DNA from 4 places in the Jejuibacter calystegiae genome. Region 2 is predicted to be linked to each of the others. Evidence: predicted binding sites of a transcription regulator. Region 2 holds the regulator's gene; each other region holds the start of a gene.
The links. Region 2 encodes PurR, which represses purine synthesis genes. Its sites were predicted from a motif close to CANGCAAACGTTTGCNTG; they were not measured.

Region 1 (3,923 bases), 2.5 Mb from region 2:
AGCCCGCGTTGAGCGGGTGGCGCCTTAATGTGCGGATCGTTTCCGTTGTTATTTTTAACTTTGCCAGCTATTTCACCATCGGCTTGCCGTTGGCGGTGTTGCCCGGTTATATCCACGAAGGGATGGGCTACAGCGCCTTCTGGGCGGGGCTTGCCATCAGTCTGCAATACTTCGCCACGCTGTTAAGTCGCCCCCATGCCGGGCGCTATGCCGACCAGTTGGGGCCTAAAAAGGTGGTGATTCTTGGCCTGTGCGGTTGTTTCCTGAGCGGCCTGGGTTATCTGCTGGCGGATCAAACCCGCGGCTGGCCGCTGTTGAGCCTGGGACTATTGTGCCTGGGACGGGTGGCGCTGGGCATCGGGCAGAGCCTGGCCGGGACCGGCTCGACGCTATGGGGCGTGGGACTGGTGGGAACGCCTCATATCGCCCGGGTAATCTCCTGGAATGGTATTGTCACCTACGGGGCCATGGCCGTGGGCGCGCCGCTGGGGGTCTGGATCTGGCACTATGGCGGGCTGTCGCTGCTGGCCGCGATCATTATGGGCGTAGCGCTGCTGGCGGTGGTACTGGCCCTGCCGCGCCCGGCGGTAGCGGCCAGTAAGGGCAAATCGCTGCCGTTCCGGGCGGTGCTGGGTAAGGTGTGGCCATTTGGGCTGGCGCTGGCCTTTGGATCCGCCGGATTTGGAGCTATCGCCACCTTTATTACGCTGTTTTACGACGCCCGTGGTTGGGAAGGCGCCGCCTTTGCGCTGACGCTGTTTAGCTGCGCTTTTGTCGGCACCCGACTGTTGTTCCCCAACGGCATTAATCGCCTGGGGGGCCTGAATGTGGCGATGATCTGCTTTAGCGTAGAGTGTCTGGGGCTGCTTTTGGTCGGTCTGGCGCCGTCGCCGCTGATGGCAAAGGCGGGAACGCTGCTGGCCGGTGCCGGTTTTTCACTGGTATTCCCGGCATTAGGCGTGGTGGCGGTGAAAGCGGTGCCGCAGCAAAATCAGGGCAGCGCGCTGGCGACCTATACGGTATTTATGGATTTGTCTTTAGGGATTACCGGGCCGCTGGCCGGGCTGATCATGGCCTGGACCGGAGTTGCCTCTATCTACCTTGCGGCATCGGGGCTGGCGGCGCTGGCGTTACTGCTGGCCTGGCGCCTGAAATTCTGGCCTGCCCGGACGACCGGGCAGGCCACATCATCGTAACCGGTTACTGAATCTTGAGGGTCTTAACGATGTTGTTGGCGTCGCTCTGGGCTTTCTGCTGATCGTCGGCAGGCAGGGTGACCTGCATGGTCAGCAATTTGTTATCCACTTTGCCCAGCAGGACGGTGGACCAGGCGCTCTGACCACGGGCGGAGACAATGCTGTCCAACTGTTGCAGGGTCTGGCCGTTTACTTCCAGTGATTTGTTGGAAACCACCTGGAGCTGCGGATCGCGGTTACGCTGCTGCTCTTCCAGACGCTTCGCCAGAACTTCCAGCGATTCGTTGGTGGTATCGCCCACAATGACGATCACGGCTTTCTGGCCGGTCGGATCGGAATAGACATGCATGTTGTTGCTCTGGGTACCGACCTTACCGCTCTGATCGGACATATCCGCTGGCAGTGAGAAGGTCAGTTTGCCGTCCAGCAGCGAGACAGACTGGCCGTTTTCGCTGCTTTGTGCTTCATCGCCGCCCTGGGCAGGCGTTTGGCTGTCACTGTTATCGCAGGCCGCCAACCCAAACACCAGCAGGCCGATACCGACATATTTTACCAGGTTGCGCATTGATTCTTCCTTACAGGTTATTTAGCACCAGGGTTGTGCCTCTCCTTGCATCTTAACACAAGATGCGAGCTGTCAGAGCGGCTGTAGCGCGGAAGGGGAGTGCCCCTTTGCCAGCCGTTTCAGCAACATATTCAACAACACGCCGTAGGCTGGCAGGAAGAAGATAATACTGATAAGTACTTTAAAGCAGTAATCGACCGTTGCGATCTCCACCCAGTTCTGGGCCATAAAGGGGTCGGGACTGCGCCAGAACGCGATAAAGAAGAACGCCAGGGTATCGCTGAAATTACCGAAGAAGGTTGAGGCGGTCGGCGCCAGCCACCAGCGGCGGCTCTGGCGCAGCCGGTTAAAGACGTGTACATCCAGAATCTGTCCCAGCACATAGGCCATAAAGCTGGCGCAGGCGATACGCAGTACAAAGATGTTCAGCCCGCCGAGCGCCGCCAGTCCCTGCCAGCTTCCCATATAGAACAGCGACGAGATAATCCAGGAGAGCAGCAGCGCCGGAATCATCACCGCGAAGATAATGCGTCGCGCCAGCGGCGCGCCGAAGATGCGCACCGTCAGATCGGTCGCCAGAAAGATAAACGGGAAGCTGAAGGCGCCCCAGGTGGTGTGGAAACCCAGAATGTTGACGGGGAGCTGAACCAGATAGTTACTGGAGATAATCACCAGCAAATGAAATAGCGAAAGCCCAATTAGCGCCCGACGATGCTGGCGCAGCGTTAATGCGATCATATCAACGACCTTTTTGATAAATGGGGTGAGGGAACCCAGTTGCGACAGGGTTACAAGGCCTGGCGCGCTGAAAACGCCGCATCATACTGCTTTGGCAGGCTATTGCAATGGATGATTTTCACGCAATCGTTCACCTCGCTTGCACGAAGAATTACCAGGCGTAAACTAATGCGATTTTCAGAAGCTGATGAGAAGAGTATGTCCGATCCTTTCGATTGCGCGAACCATACCCTGGACGCCCAGGGACTGCGCTGCCCGGAGCCGGTAATGATGGTGCGTAAAACGGTACGCACTATGCAGACCGGTGAAACACTGTTGATTATCGCCGACGATCCGGCTACCACCCGGGATATCCCCGGCTTTTGCCGCTTTATGGAACATGAGCTGCTGGCCCAGCAGACGGAAGCCCTGCCTTACCGCTATCTGCTGCGCAAAAGCCACTGAGTTCACGGACAGCCAGGCTGCTGTCCTGAACCCCGGTCACATCCAATTTAAACCCCTGTTTTAAAAATTGGCGCTTTTGTGAAGCGCTTCACTCCCGCTTTGTCTCCGCTGGTCTAGTTTTAAACGGCCATGTAACAAAATTTTAACCAAAAAAAGACCTGCCGGAGCTGACACGATGACCCATAAAAGCATACTGCCGGCGTTAGCCGGTTTCTGTTTGAGCACCGCGTCACTGCTGTTTGCGCCCGTTGCTGCGGCGCAAGTGATTAAAGCGGCGGATGTCCATCCCGAAGGCTATCCCAACGTGGTTGCCGTCCAACAAATGGGCGAAAAGCTGGAAAAAGCGACCAACGGAGAGCTGGAAATTAAAACCTTTCCCAATGGCGTTCTGGGCGATGAAAAACAACTCATCGAACAGGCTCAGGTAGGCGCTATTGATATGATTCGCGTCTCTATGGCGCCGGTTTCTTCCATTCTGCCCGCAACAGAAGTCTTTACGCTGCCCTATGTGTTTCGCGACGAAGATCATATGCACAAAGTGATTGATGGCCCGGTCGGTAAGAAACTGGGGACCATGCTGACCCAGGATCCTAACTCACGGCTGGTATTTCTGGGCTGGATGGATCCTGGCACCCGTAACCTGATAACCAAGAAGCCAGTGCTTAAAGCGGAGGATCTTAAAGGGATGAAGATCCGGGTGCAGGGCAGCCCGGTCGCGATTGATTCTTTAAAGGCGATGGGCGCTAACGCGGTGGCGATGGGGGTGAGTGAGGTATTCAGCGGCTTGCAAACCGGTGTGGTTGACGGGGCCGAAAACAATCCTCCTACCTATGTCGCCCACAACTATATGCCGGTGGCGAAGCACTATACCCTGAGCGAGCATATGATCGTGCCGGAAATGCTGCTCTATTCCCGGGTGAAATGGGACAAACTGAGCGCCGACCAACAGCAACTCATCATGAAACTGGCTCATGAAGCGC
Region 2 (3,923 bases):
CGCCTGGCCCGTAGCCCAGCTCGCGTAGCAGGAACGGCGAGCCGGTCAGCCAGGCAAAGAAGCTGGCGGAGCAGGCGGCATAGATCATGACGTTGCCGCGATAGCTGCGGCTGCGCAGCAGCATCAGGAACCCGGTTTTCGCCACCTCGCTGTGCGGTTTGGGACGCTGCGGCGCCATACGCAATGCGGGAACCATCAGTAGTAGGGTAATGATAAACAGTGCGAGGAAGATGGCCTGCCATTCGAAATGCACCAGCAGCCAGCTACCCAGCAGAGGCGCCAGCGCTGGCGAAAGCGCGACCAGTGGCATAATAGTGGCGAAAACCCGTTTTGCCTGCGGGCCGGGATAGCGATCGGCGACCAGCGCCTGCCAGCTTACGGTGGCGGCACAGACCCCAACCGCCTGAATAAAGCGCAGTGCCAACATCATGGTCGCGCTCTTGACCCACATCATTCCCAGACAGCCGAGGGCGAACAGCGCCAGCCCCGCCAGTAGTATCGGACGGCGGCCAAAACGGTCCGACAGCGGTCCCCAGATCAGCTGCGCCAGCGCGAAACCGGCCAGAAACAGGCTCAGACTGGCGCTAATAGCGCCGGGGCTGGTGTTCAGACTCTGCTGCATGGCGGAAAACGCCGGCAAATACATATCGGTGGCCAGAAAGCCGATAACGCTCAGACCGGCTAGCCAGACCATAAATCCTTTTCCAGGTTGCATGATTTCTCTCTAAGATCTTTTTTGGGTGATGCAGGGAATGGGCGCAGTGTAAGGAGTGCATCATCGCTTGTGAAACGCTAATATTTGCCTGTTGCATTCAAATTTTTTGCAGGCAGATATGTGGTCGGAATACTCACTGGAAGTGGTGGATGCTGTTGCCCGCAACGGCAGCTTTAGTTCGGCAGCCCAGGAGCTGCACCGGGTGCCTTCGGCGGTCAGTTATACGGTACGTCAGTTAGAGGCGTGGCTGGCGGTTCCGCTGTTCGTGCGCCGCCATCGAGATGTCGAACTGACGGAGGCCGGGGCCTTTTTTCTGCGCGAAGGACGGGAGGTTATCAAAAAAATGCTCTCCACCCGTCAGCGCTGCCAGCAGATTGCCAACGGCTGGCGCGGGCAGCTCTCCATCGCCGTGGATAACATCGTTAAACCGGCGCGTACCCGCCAACTGGTGCTGGATTTCTACCGCCATTTCCCCGATGTGGAGCTGCGGGTTTCTCGTGAAGTGTTTAACGGCGTATGGGACGCGCTGGAGGACGGGCGCGTAGAGCTGGCGATCGGCGCCACCCGGGCAGTACCGGTTGGTGGCCGTTACGCCTTTCGGGATATGGGGATGCTGCGCTGGCATTGCGTGGTGGCGTCCGGTCATCCGCTGGCGGTAGCGGAGGGGGCGCTGGATGATGAACGACTGCGACGCTGGCCGTCGCTGGTCCTGGAAGATACCTCGCGCTCACTACCCAAGCGTACGACCTGGCTGCTGGATAACCAGCGGCGCATGGTGGTGCCGGACTGGGAGACGGCAAGAGAGTGCCTGGATGCCGGGCTCTGTGTCGGCATGGTACCAGCCCACGTTGCGCAACCGCGGATAAAAAGCGGTCAGTGGGTAGCGCTGGCTCTGGAGAATCGCTTTCCGGATGCCGCCTGCTGTCTGAGCTGGCGCCAGAACGAAGACTCACCGGTGCTGGGCTGGCTGCTGGATTATCTGGGGGATAGCGAAACGCTGAATGCGGAGTGGCTGAAGGAGCCCGGTTGAGCGGGCTCCCCTGTGCCTGGCGGCGATAGTGGTACTTAGCGGCGATAGTCGCGGAACGGGCCATCGGCCACCGAGCGGCGCTCAATCAGGCGCGGGTGAACCTCCAGGGTGCGGGACTGTTCGCGCTTATTGACGATACGGTCAATCAGCATATTAAAGGCGGTCTCCCCCAGTGAGTCCTTGGGCTGGTGGATGGTGGTCAGCGCCGGGGTAAAGTAGCGGGAGTTGCGCACGTTATCGTAGCCGATAATCGAAATATCCTGGGGCACCCGCAGCCCCATTTCGTCGGCGGCACACAGGGCGCCCATCGCCATCACATCGCCGCCGCAGAATACTGCCGTGGGGCGCTGGGGGACAGACAGAATCTGCTGCATGGCGCGGTAGCCGGATTCCGGCTCGAAGTCGCCCTGCACCACCCACTTTTCATTCAGTTTGATGCGCGCTTCTTCCAGCGCCTTCTTAAAGCCTGCCAGGCGGCCTGCGCCGGTATTGCGGTGCGGAGAGCCGGGAATCGCGCCGATATCACGATGGCCGCGTTCAATCAGGTAGCGTCCCGCCATATAGCCGCCTTCGAAGGCGTTATCGATGACCGAGTCGGTGAAATCAGCTTTCGCTTCGCCCCAGTCCATGACCACCATCGGGATATGGCGGTACTCTTCGAGCATCGCCAGCAGCGGTTCCGGATATTCCGAGCACATTACCAGCAGGCCGTCGACGCGTTTCTGAGCCATCATCGACAGGTAGGCGCGCTGTTTCTCCTGATTGTTCCAGGCGTTGCCCAGCACCAGGGTATAGCCCTTATCAAAGCAGCTTTTCTCTATGGCTTCGATAATTTCCGCAAAGTAGGGGGCCTCACTGCTGGTGGCCAGCAGCCCGATGGTTTTAGTGTGATTCACTTTCAGGCTGCGGGCTACGGCGCTGGGCGAGTAGTGCAGCTCTTTGATGGCGGCCCATACCGCATTACGGGTCTCTTCCGCGACAAAGCGGGTTTTATTGATAACATGCGACACCGTAGTGGTGGAGACGTTTGCCCGCTTTGCCACATCTTTGATTGTTGCCATCAGTCGTCACTCCCGGCCATTTCCTGGTCTCCTTGAATACCGGCCGGTTAATCGTTTGCCTGGACTTATCCCGGGGCGCAACTTTTCAGGTTGCAGGTATGTCGGGGAAGCGACACTGGACGGGAGGAGGGCATTACCGGACGGCGTAAAAACACGTTAGCCGGGGATTTTGTCCTATCTTTGCTAAAAGTGGAAGAGGAAATCTGCATTCAGGGCCACTTGATACAGGATTTTCAGGGGCGTTTGTGGGAAAATGAATCAGTCATTACGCTAATATGGAAAAAAGCACAGGAGAAAATCATGAGTACCGAACTGAAATACTCGCTGGTCACCACTATTATCGCGCTCGGCGTGATTGTGTGCGGCGCACTGACTGCCGTACTGCATTAATCCCCGACCCGGATGCGCGTCGTTGCGTATCCGGGCCTTTCTATTATTGCTATTTGCGCAACAGCCTTTTGCTTTTAACACGTCTTTAACTTTCCTCCGCAGACTGTCATTATTCTCCGCCTGACGATTTCCGGCAGCAGTGAGTTCCGCCCTGGTGGAAGCTGTCTCCCGAATTTACCGGAGAAATAACAATGAAATTTAATTTCCCCTTACTGGCGCTGGCCATTGGGGCATTTGGTATAGGAACAACAGAATTTTCGCCCATGGGGCTGCTGCCTGTTATCGCCGATGGGGTGGGCGTCTCCATCCCCGTGGCCGGTATGCTGATCAGCGCTTATGCGATTGGCGTTATGGTGGGAGCGCCGTTGATGACGCTGCTGCTGTCACATCGTGCCAGACGCAGTGCGCTGCTGTTTCTGATGGGAATCTTTATTGTCGGTAATGTGCTGTCGGCGCTGGCGCCCAGCTATGGCTGGCTTCTGGCCTCCCGGATTATCACCAGCCTTAACCATGGTGCCTTCTTCGGGCTGGGTTCGGTGGTGGCGGCGAGTCTGGTCCCCAAAGAGAAGCAGGCCAGCGCGGTCGCCACCATGTTTATGGGGCTGACCATCGCCAATATCGGCGGCGTGCCAGCGGCAACCTGGCTGGGTAGCGCCATTGGCTGGCGTATGTCCTTCCTGGCCACCGCCGGTCTTGGCGTGGTGGCGATGTTAAGTCTGTGGCTGTC
Region 3 (3,923 bases), 780 kb from region 2:
AGAGGGCCGCTTAATTTATTCCCCCTGAACCACTACCGCGTCCGCGGCCGCTCTGGCCCGACTGACGGCATCTTCCGTGGATTCTCCGGTCGTCAGTACCACGCCAAGACGGCGGGTTCCCGCGATTTCCGGTTTGCCGAACAGGCGTAGCTGTAACCCGGCGCCACAGGCGTTTTCCACGCCGCTGAAACGCAGATCCTGGCTGGTTAGCTCCGGTAAAATAACCGCAGAGGCCGCCGGTCCGTATTGACGAATCGCGCCTATTGGCAGGCCGAGGAATGCGCGCACGTGCAGCGCGAATTCTGACAGATCCTGAGAGAGCAGGGTGACCATGCCGGTATCGTGGGGACGCGGCGAGACTTCGCTGAATATGACCTCATCGCCGCAGACGAACAGCTCCACGCCAAACAGGCCGTGGCCGCCCAGGGCGGTAACCACCTTGCCCGCCACGTCACGGGCCTGCGCCAGCGCCCGGTCGCTCATCCGCTGGGGCTGCCAGGATTCGCGGTAGTCGCCGTCCTGCTGACGATGGCCGATGGGGTCGCAAAAGTGCAGGCCATCTACGGCGCTGATGGTCAGCAGGGTAATCTCGAAGTCGAAGTTAACCACCCCTTCAACGATAACCCGACCTTTACCCGCGCGGCCGCCCTGTTGGGCGTAGTGCCAGGCCTGTTCAATCTGCCCGGCGCTGCGGATCAGGCTTTGTCCCTTACCGGATGAGCTCATCACCGGCTTAATGATGCAGGGCAGGCCGATCTCTTCAACCGCCTGACGGAAACCTGCCAGGTCGTCGGCGAAGCGGTAGCTGGAGGTCGGGAGCGCCAGCGTTTCGGCCGCCAGACGGCGAATACCTTCCCGGTTCATGGTGAGCTGCGTGGCGCGGGCGCAGGGCACCACATGCGTGCCTGCGCTTTCCAGCGCTATCAGCGCGTCGGTGGCGATGGCTTCGATCTCCGGCACAATGTAGTCCGGGCGCTCTTTGGCCACCAGGGCCTTAATTTGCTCTGCATCCAGCATATTCACGACGTGGCTGCGGTGTGCTACGTGCATGGCGGGGGCGTCGGCATAGCGATCGACGGCGATGACCTCCAGCCCGAGACGCTGGCACTCAATGGCCACCTCTTTTCCCAACTCTCCGGCGCCCAGCAGCATCACGCGCGTGGCGGAAGGACGCAGTGCGGTTCCCAGTACAGACATAGTGATTTCCCCGGTCAAAAAATACAACAACAGCTACGAAAACGTTTGCGTCGGCGACGTAGTTTAGCCAAAACGCCGGGTCTGGTATACTGATTAAAAATCCAGTATACCCGGAGTAAAACCGATGGCGGTTGAAACTAAATACGTTGTTGTACGCAAAGGTGAGGAAAAGATGTCTTTTGCCAGTAAAAAGGAGGCAGACTCCTGGGATAAAATGTTAGATCTGGCGGAGTCGTTCGAAGAGTGGCTGGAAGAGGGGCCAGTGGAGCTGGACGAATCTCAGCGCGAGGCATTAGGTCTGTGGCTGGCGGAGCATAAAGAGACGCTCTCCACCCTGATTAAGACCGGCAAGCGGCCCCAGCCAAAGGCTGCGACAACACCAGAGCAGGAAGAGAAGGCGGCGCCCAAAGCGCGCGCGAAGCATAAAGCGGCCTGAGCCTTTAACCACAAAGAGGGAAAAACCACGTTTTTCCCTCTTTGTCATCAACCTGACGGCCCTTTAGGGCCATTTTGCTTTTTTTGCGTTTCCCGACACTTCCTGACACTGAGTCACTTACCCTGCAAAGTGCATGAATAGATCATTACAGGGGTATTTGCATGGCTAACTGGTTAAATCAACTGCAGTCAATGCTGGGCCAGAGTGGGCAGCAGGGAAGTGCAGGCAAGCAGGAGCAGGGATTAAGTAAGTTACTGGTACCGGGCGCGCTGGGCGGTCTGGCGGGGCTGCTGGTGGCCAGCAAATCGTCGCGCAAGCTATTGACCAAATACGGCGGCAGCGCGTTACTGGTTGGTGGTGGCGCCGTGGCTGGCAGCGTGCTGTGGAACAAGTACAAGCAACGTATGAGCGAAACCCAGCAGCCGCAGCAGCAGCAGGCGCAGCCGGTACAGCCTGCGCTGGCGAATCAGGCATCGCCGCTGGATGAGCGCGCGGAACGTCTGGTACTGGCGCTGGTCTTTGCCGCTAAAAGTGACGGACATATTGATGATCAAGAGCGTCAGGTCATTGAGCAGCAGCTTCAGGAGGCGGGCATTGAACAGGAAGGGCGCGCTCTGGTGCAGCGCGCCATTGAACAGCCTTTGGATCCTCAACGTCTGGCTCAGGGGGTTCGCAATGAAGAAGAGGCGCTGGAGCTCTATTTTCTGAGCTGTGCTGCCATCGACATCGACCACTTTATGGAGCGCAGTTACCTCAATGCGCTGGGTGATGCGCTACAGATCCCCCAGGACGTGCGCGACGGCATCGAGCAGGATATCCAGGCTCAGAAGCGCCAGCTTCCTGAATAATCTTTCCCTCCCCGCCAAAGGCCAAATCCTTCCAGCTGCTGAAGGATAATCGGTATAACTTGCAAGAAGGGCAGATAATGCACACCCTTACAGGTGTGCATTATCCGGAAACAAGAAGAATAACCATGCCCCCAAAAGCAAAAAGAGTGCCGCACGCCATCACCGTTCATGGCGACACCCGTATTGATCACTACTACTGGCTACGCGACGACGACAGGAGCGCTCCCGAGGTGCTTGGCTATTTACGCCAGGAGAATGAGTATGGCCGCCGGATTATGGCTTCCCAGCGCGCGCTTCAGGACCGATTGCTCAAAGAGATGGTCGGGCGAGTGCCGGAGCGTGACGCTTCGGCGCCCTGGGTGAAGAACGGCTACCGTTATCGCTATATTTACCAACAGGGGAATGAGTATGCCTGCTGGCAGCGCCAGCCGGTGGAATCCGGGGAGCAGGAACCCTGGCAGATCCTGCTGGATGCCAATGAACGCGCCGCCCACAGCGAGTTTTACACCCTGGGGGGCATGAATGTGGCCCCAGATAATCAGGTGATGGCGATAGCGGAGGATTATCTGTCGCGTCGCCAGTACAGCCTGCGGTTGCGTAATTTGCAGAGCGGTAACTGGTACCCGGAAGTGCTGGACAATGCCTCGCCGGACTTTGTCTGGGCCAATGATTCGCGCACCCTCTACTATGTCCGCAAACATCCGAAGACCCTGCATCCCTGGCAGGTGTGGCGCCACACTGTCGGCAGTCCGTCCCGGGATGATGAGCTGATCTTCGAAGAGCCGAACGAAGCCTTCTACGTCGGCGTACATAAGAGTTCATCGCAAAAATACGTGCTGATTGATCTCAGCAGCGCCACCACCAGTGAGGTATGGCTGCTGGACGCTAATGCTGAATGTCCCCGTCCTGAATGTTTCCTGGCGCGGCGCCGTCACCATGAATACACCCTGGATCACTACCAGGATGAATTCTGGGTGCGATCGAACCGGGCCGGGAAAAATTTTGGCCTGTGGCGTGCCGCAACGGGGGATGAGTCCGGCTGGCAGACCGTGATTCCGGCCCGGGATGTGGTCATGCTGGAAGGCTTTACCCTGTTTCGCGACTGGCTGGTGGTGGAAGAACGTCAGCGCGGTCTGACCAGCCTGCGCCGTATCCACCGCCAGAGCGGTGAGGAGACAGGCATTGCCTTTGACGATCCGGCCTATGTGACCTGGATAGCCCTGAATCCGGAACCAGAGACGGCCTGGCTGCGCTATGGGTACTCCTCGATGACCACGCCGGATACCCTGTTTGAACTGAATATGGATAGCGGCGAGCGGCGGATACTTAAGCAGACGCCGGTGCCCGGTTTCGATGCCGACGACTACCGCAGCGAGCATCTGTGGATAGCGGCCCGTGATGGAACGAAGGTTCCGGTATCCCTGGTTTATCACCGGCGCCAT
Region 4 (3,923 bases), 1.2 Mb from region 2:
GCCCGGATTATTGATAGCGAAGGTAACCGGATGATTTTCTGCGGCAACAGCGTCGGAAGTGGGAGGGAAGTCAGCCCCTCCCTGATGTGGAAGCAGAAGATTAGATGTTGTAACTCAGGGCCCTGGTGCTATTTATTCTGATTCTCATGGGCCAGAATCAGGTATCCTGCGGTCCATCGAATATCTGAGCCGTTGTAATTTTTTACGCCGGTAATCTTTTTATCACCCAGTTTCAGGTAGTCATATAGCAGATTATAAACAAAAGTCCCATTGGCGCATTTATTTTCTGGTTGATAACTGTCCTTGGTAGGATTGTTTTTTATCTGGTTGTTAATGTCGCTAAAACTGGTACAACTGGTGGTAATGTTTTCTTTCAGTTGCCCCTTTTCCGCTGTAGGCGTGTCGAAGAAGCCAAGAGTATAATTGAGAGCGCTTAACCCAACAAACTGAGTTGTTTTAAGAGCCGGGATCCCGGCGGTAGCTTTCAGTATGCTAAGTGCCTCTGGATTCTCTGCTAATGCGTTGTCATAACCTTGATCACACTGGTTAAAATCAAACCCTTTGGAATTTTGATATCCTTGCGGGTAACAGGCTTTCTTCCCCTCTTTTTTATCTACTTCATCGCGTATTGAGTTAGCGCCGAATCCCAGTAAACTTCGGCTCCATAAATAATATGTTTTTCCTTTCAGTTTTAGCGGGTGCGTGCCCGACAGTGAGGCATTTTTGCTGTCAAAAGTTATCTGGGTTGAGGCGCCGCCCACCTCAATAATTCCCTGAGTGTTATCTGTGCCTGTCAGCCCTGCCAACTGGTTAAGATGAACCCATGCGAAGGCGCCTTCCTCCCAGCCATCGATAGTTCCTATCCTACCCTGTCGATAGCCCTCATCTTTGACGGTTTGTTGAATACTACGATAGATCTTTTCTTGCATATCTGCCGTTAACTGACGCATTCCTGCTGTGCCTAATACGTTGATGTCGATCGTCTGTGGCTTATTATTATATGAGTTTAATACCTTTTTCAGCAGCGGAGCTATTAACTCTTTGCCTGCATTTTCAGGAGATTGAGAGAAACTGGCTAGCGGCGTTTTTTGGGTTTCTGATGCGACTTCCTTAACTGAATCACTGTCCGACACTTGATAAAGTATGGCTCTGGTCTTACTACTTCCTGCATCTACTACCACTGAATATTCAGGTGTGGCTGCATATACGTTATTTTTAACGGTAATGAATAACATTAACATCAGCAGGGGAACGTATTTTATACAGGATTTATGCATAGATTGTTATCCTCAGGTTCATGGGCGTGAGTTTACAGTCTGGTTATCATTTGTAATTGGTGGTTCGCTAATGCCAGTATAGACAGAAATATTGCTTTATTACTTCTTTGAGAAAATACGCATTATGGGGGCTGTCAGGGGGAACTTTGAGGAATAAGCTTTAAGACGCTGTTTTTTAATTCGGGGAGAGCGTTGCCCTCATCCCCGAATATTTTTCTGGAATTAGAAGTTGTAACCCGCTACCAGGTAGTAACCCCAGCCAGTGGAGCGAACCCGGAAATCGCCCTTGCCGAAGTTCATCTCCGGGCCGTCCTGCCACTGACCGCCGTTATGGAAGTAACGGGCGACAAACGAGTAGTGCCAGTGGTCATAGTTCAGCGCCAGAATGTGGCTGGAGGCGATAGAGTTGCTGGTGCGGTTCGGTTCATCGCCCAGATCGGAACCCCAGTCGAAGTTGGTAAAACCGATGTAGCTCAGCTTGCCGCCCCACAGATCGGTGATAGGCACAAAGTATTTAATTTTGAAGCGGTAGCCGTCCCAGCTGTCTTCGTTAGCCGCGCCGTAGTTTTCCCACTGATATTTGGCGTAGACGTTAAGCGACAGACTCATCGGCAGACCGGTTTCAACATCGGTCCCCAGGCCCATATACCAGGTATTCTGGCGATTGTCGCTGTTACGGCCCATATCATAGATATAGTTGTTGGCGAAGTACCACTCTTTAAACGGTCCTACGCTCAGATCCAGACCGCTCAGTTTGTCGATGGAAAAGCGCGGTTCGATCTCCATAAACAGCGGAGAGCCGTGGTTCCAGATGCCGGTAGAACTGCCGTCGCCGCCGAAGAAGCGCGGGGCGTCGATGTAGCCATAGAAATCGAACCAGTCTTTTTTCGCGAAAGCTTCGTATTCCAGGTAGGTGTCATTGCGCAGTTGAGGTCCAAAGCGGGTGTGATAGCTGCCCACCACGTTGACGCTCTGGTGCCACCAGTCCGAGAGGTATTCGCTATTGCTATCCGCTGCGCTTGCGGAAAAAGAGCAGGAGAGCGCCACTGCGGCGCCAGCCGCTAACATCATTTTTTTCATCATTTCGCCACTGTTTTTCGGTTGTCCGGGAAAGTTACCGGGAAGCCGGCGCATCTCAGCGCGCCGTAGCAAGGTGGGCTATTATAAATAAGCCTTTCTCACAAAAATGCGTCTTTTTTCACGTCGTTATCATTCAGGTAATCGATTGCCTTCACAATTAAACGATAAAGACGTCGGAATTCTACTCATTTCGTCAGATTTATCCAGTCCGGGGCGCGTTGGGATGAAAGGAATTTTGTATGGCGGGGAAGGCGCCCGTTCATCCGCCAGATGAACGGGCGAAAGCTTAGCTGGCGAAAGGGGATTTGGCCGGCGGCTGATAGCTGGGGTCCGACGGCACAATATCGTGTACCCGGATAAAGCCCAGTTGATCCGGCGTGATACCGGGCATATCGAGCGGGATATCGACATCACTCGGCACCAGCACGCTTTTCGGCACATTAATCGGATAGGTCTGCACGTTAACTTCCTGGTAGTTTTCCAGGGTGCCCTGTAACTGACCCCATTCTACCTTGCCGCTAAAGGCGGGCAGCGGTGCGCTGTTACCGCCGCGAATGGTGAGCGTGGCGCGGGTACCATTATTGGTAGCGACCACCTTGCTTAAGGTCATGGTCAGGGTGCCTATCTGGCTATCCAGTTGGGCGGCGGTTTTCGAGTCCGGCAGCAGATATGCGCCGCTGGTTGAGTTGGCGTTCAGGGCGTTCTGCTGGGTCAGCTTCACCGACTGCTGGCTCAGCTTGTTCATCTGTTGATTCATCGCCTGCACTTCATTACTGACCTGACGCACCTCTTTCTGGGCGGCACAGGCGGTAAGCGTGAAGAGACTTCCTGCCAGAATCAGCTTCAGGCAACGCGTTGTCATCATAAAAAGGTTCCTTTTGTTCAGCGAGTTACTGTAATGGTAGAAGCAGTGTGACAGAAAACATAGATCCTTTGTCTCAAAGCGTCGGTCTCTTTGTTGTCCCGGGCGTTACAGGGTAAACTGTAAAGCAGTCACCATTTCCGGATACAGGTAGCCCTATGCATTGCCCATTTTGTTTCGCTGTGGACACCAAAGTGATTGATTCCCGCCTGGTGGGAGAGGGATCGTCAGTGCGCCGCCGCCGTCAGTGTCTGGTGTGTCACGAGCGTTTTACCACTTTCGAAGTGGCGGAGCTGGTTATGCCGCGGGTGATAAAGAGTAACGATGTCCGCGAGCCCTTTAATGAAGATAAGCTGCGTAGCGGTATGCAGAAAGCGCTGGAAAAGCGCCCGGTCAGCTCCGACGACGTCGAAATGGCGTTAAATCACATTAAATCCCAGCTGCGCGCTACCGGCGAGCGCGAGATTCCCAGTAAAGAGATTGGCAATCTGGTGATGGAACAGCTTAAAAAACTGGATAAAGTGGCCTACATTCGTTTTGCCTCGGTTTACCGCAGTTTTGAAGATATTCGCGAATTTGGCGAAGAGATTGCCCGCTTACAGGACTGATGCTCATGCAGGACCAACTCTATATGGCGCGCGCGTTAGAGCTTGCGCGCCGTGGGCGTTTTACCACTCATCCTAATCCCCGGGTCGGCTGCGTTA

Region 1: a site for PurR is predicted at 2,619-2,636, ahead of tusA (sulfurtransferase TusA). Genes of this name have one in related genera too.
Region 3: a site for PurR is predicted at 1,232-1,249, ahead of purT (formate-dependent phosphoribosylglycinamide formyltransferase). Genes of this name have one in related genera too.
Region 4: a site for PurR is predicted at 2,492-2,509, ahead of FEM41_RS10855 (nucleoside-specific channel-forming protein Tsx). Genes of this name have one in related genera too.

The regions. Positions count from the first base shown of each region.
Region 1 covers NZ_CP040428.1:841,133-845,055, reverse strand. The annotation lists gene FEM41_RS04030 (MFS transporter) at 1-1,196, shown strand, start outside; gene FEM41_RS04025 (DcrB family lipoprotein) at 1,201-1,761, opposite strand; gene FEM41_RS04020 (7-cyano-7-deazaguanine/7-aminomethyl-7-deazaguanine transporter) at 1,834-2,499, opposite strand; gene tusA (sulfurtransferase TusA) at 2,698-2,943, shown strand; gene FEM41_RS04010 (TRAP transporter substrate-binding protein) at 3,119-3,923, shown strand, end outside.
Region 2 covers NZ_CP040428.1:3,562,152-3,566,074, forward strand. The annotation lists gene punC (purine nucleoside transporter PunC) at 1-715, opposite strand, end outside; gene punR (DNA-binding transcriptional activator PunR) at 834-1,745, shown strand; gene purR (HTH-type transcriptional repressor PurR) at 1,781-2,806, opposite strand; gene cydH (cytochrome bd-I oxidase subunit CydH) at 3,107-3,196, shown strand; gene FEM41_RS16440 (MFS transporter) at 3,388-3,923, shown strand, end outside.
Region 3 covers NZ_CP040428.1:4,337,345-4,341,267, reverse strand. The annotation lists gene purT (formate-dependent phosphoribosylglycinamide formyltransferase) at 16-1,197, opposite strand; gene FEM41_RS20295 (YebG family protein) at 1,322-1,633, shown strand; gene FEM41_RS20290 (tellurite resistance TerB family protein) at 1,795-2,481, shown strand; gene FEM41_RS20285 (prolyl oligopeptidase family serine peptidase) at 2,607-3,923, shown strand, end outside.
Region 4 covers NZ_CP040428.1:2,353,101-2,357,023, forward strand. The annotation lists gene FEM41_RS10845 (VOC family protein) at 1-141, shown strand, start outside; gene FEM41_RS10850 (acetate and sugar kinases/Hsc70/actin family protein) at 129-1,277, opposite strand; gene FEM41_RS10855 (nucleoside-specific channel-forming protein Tsx) at 1,500-2,357, opposite strand; gene FEM41_RS10860 (SadB/YajI family lipoprotein) at 2,644-3,219, opposite strand; gene nrdR (transcriptional regulator NrdR) at 3,378-3,827, shown strand; gene ribD (bifunctional diaminohydroxyphosphoribosylaminopyrimidine deaminase/5-amino-6-(5-phosphoribosylamino)uracil reductase RibD) at 3,833-3,923, shown strand, end outside.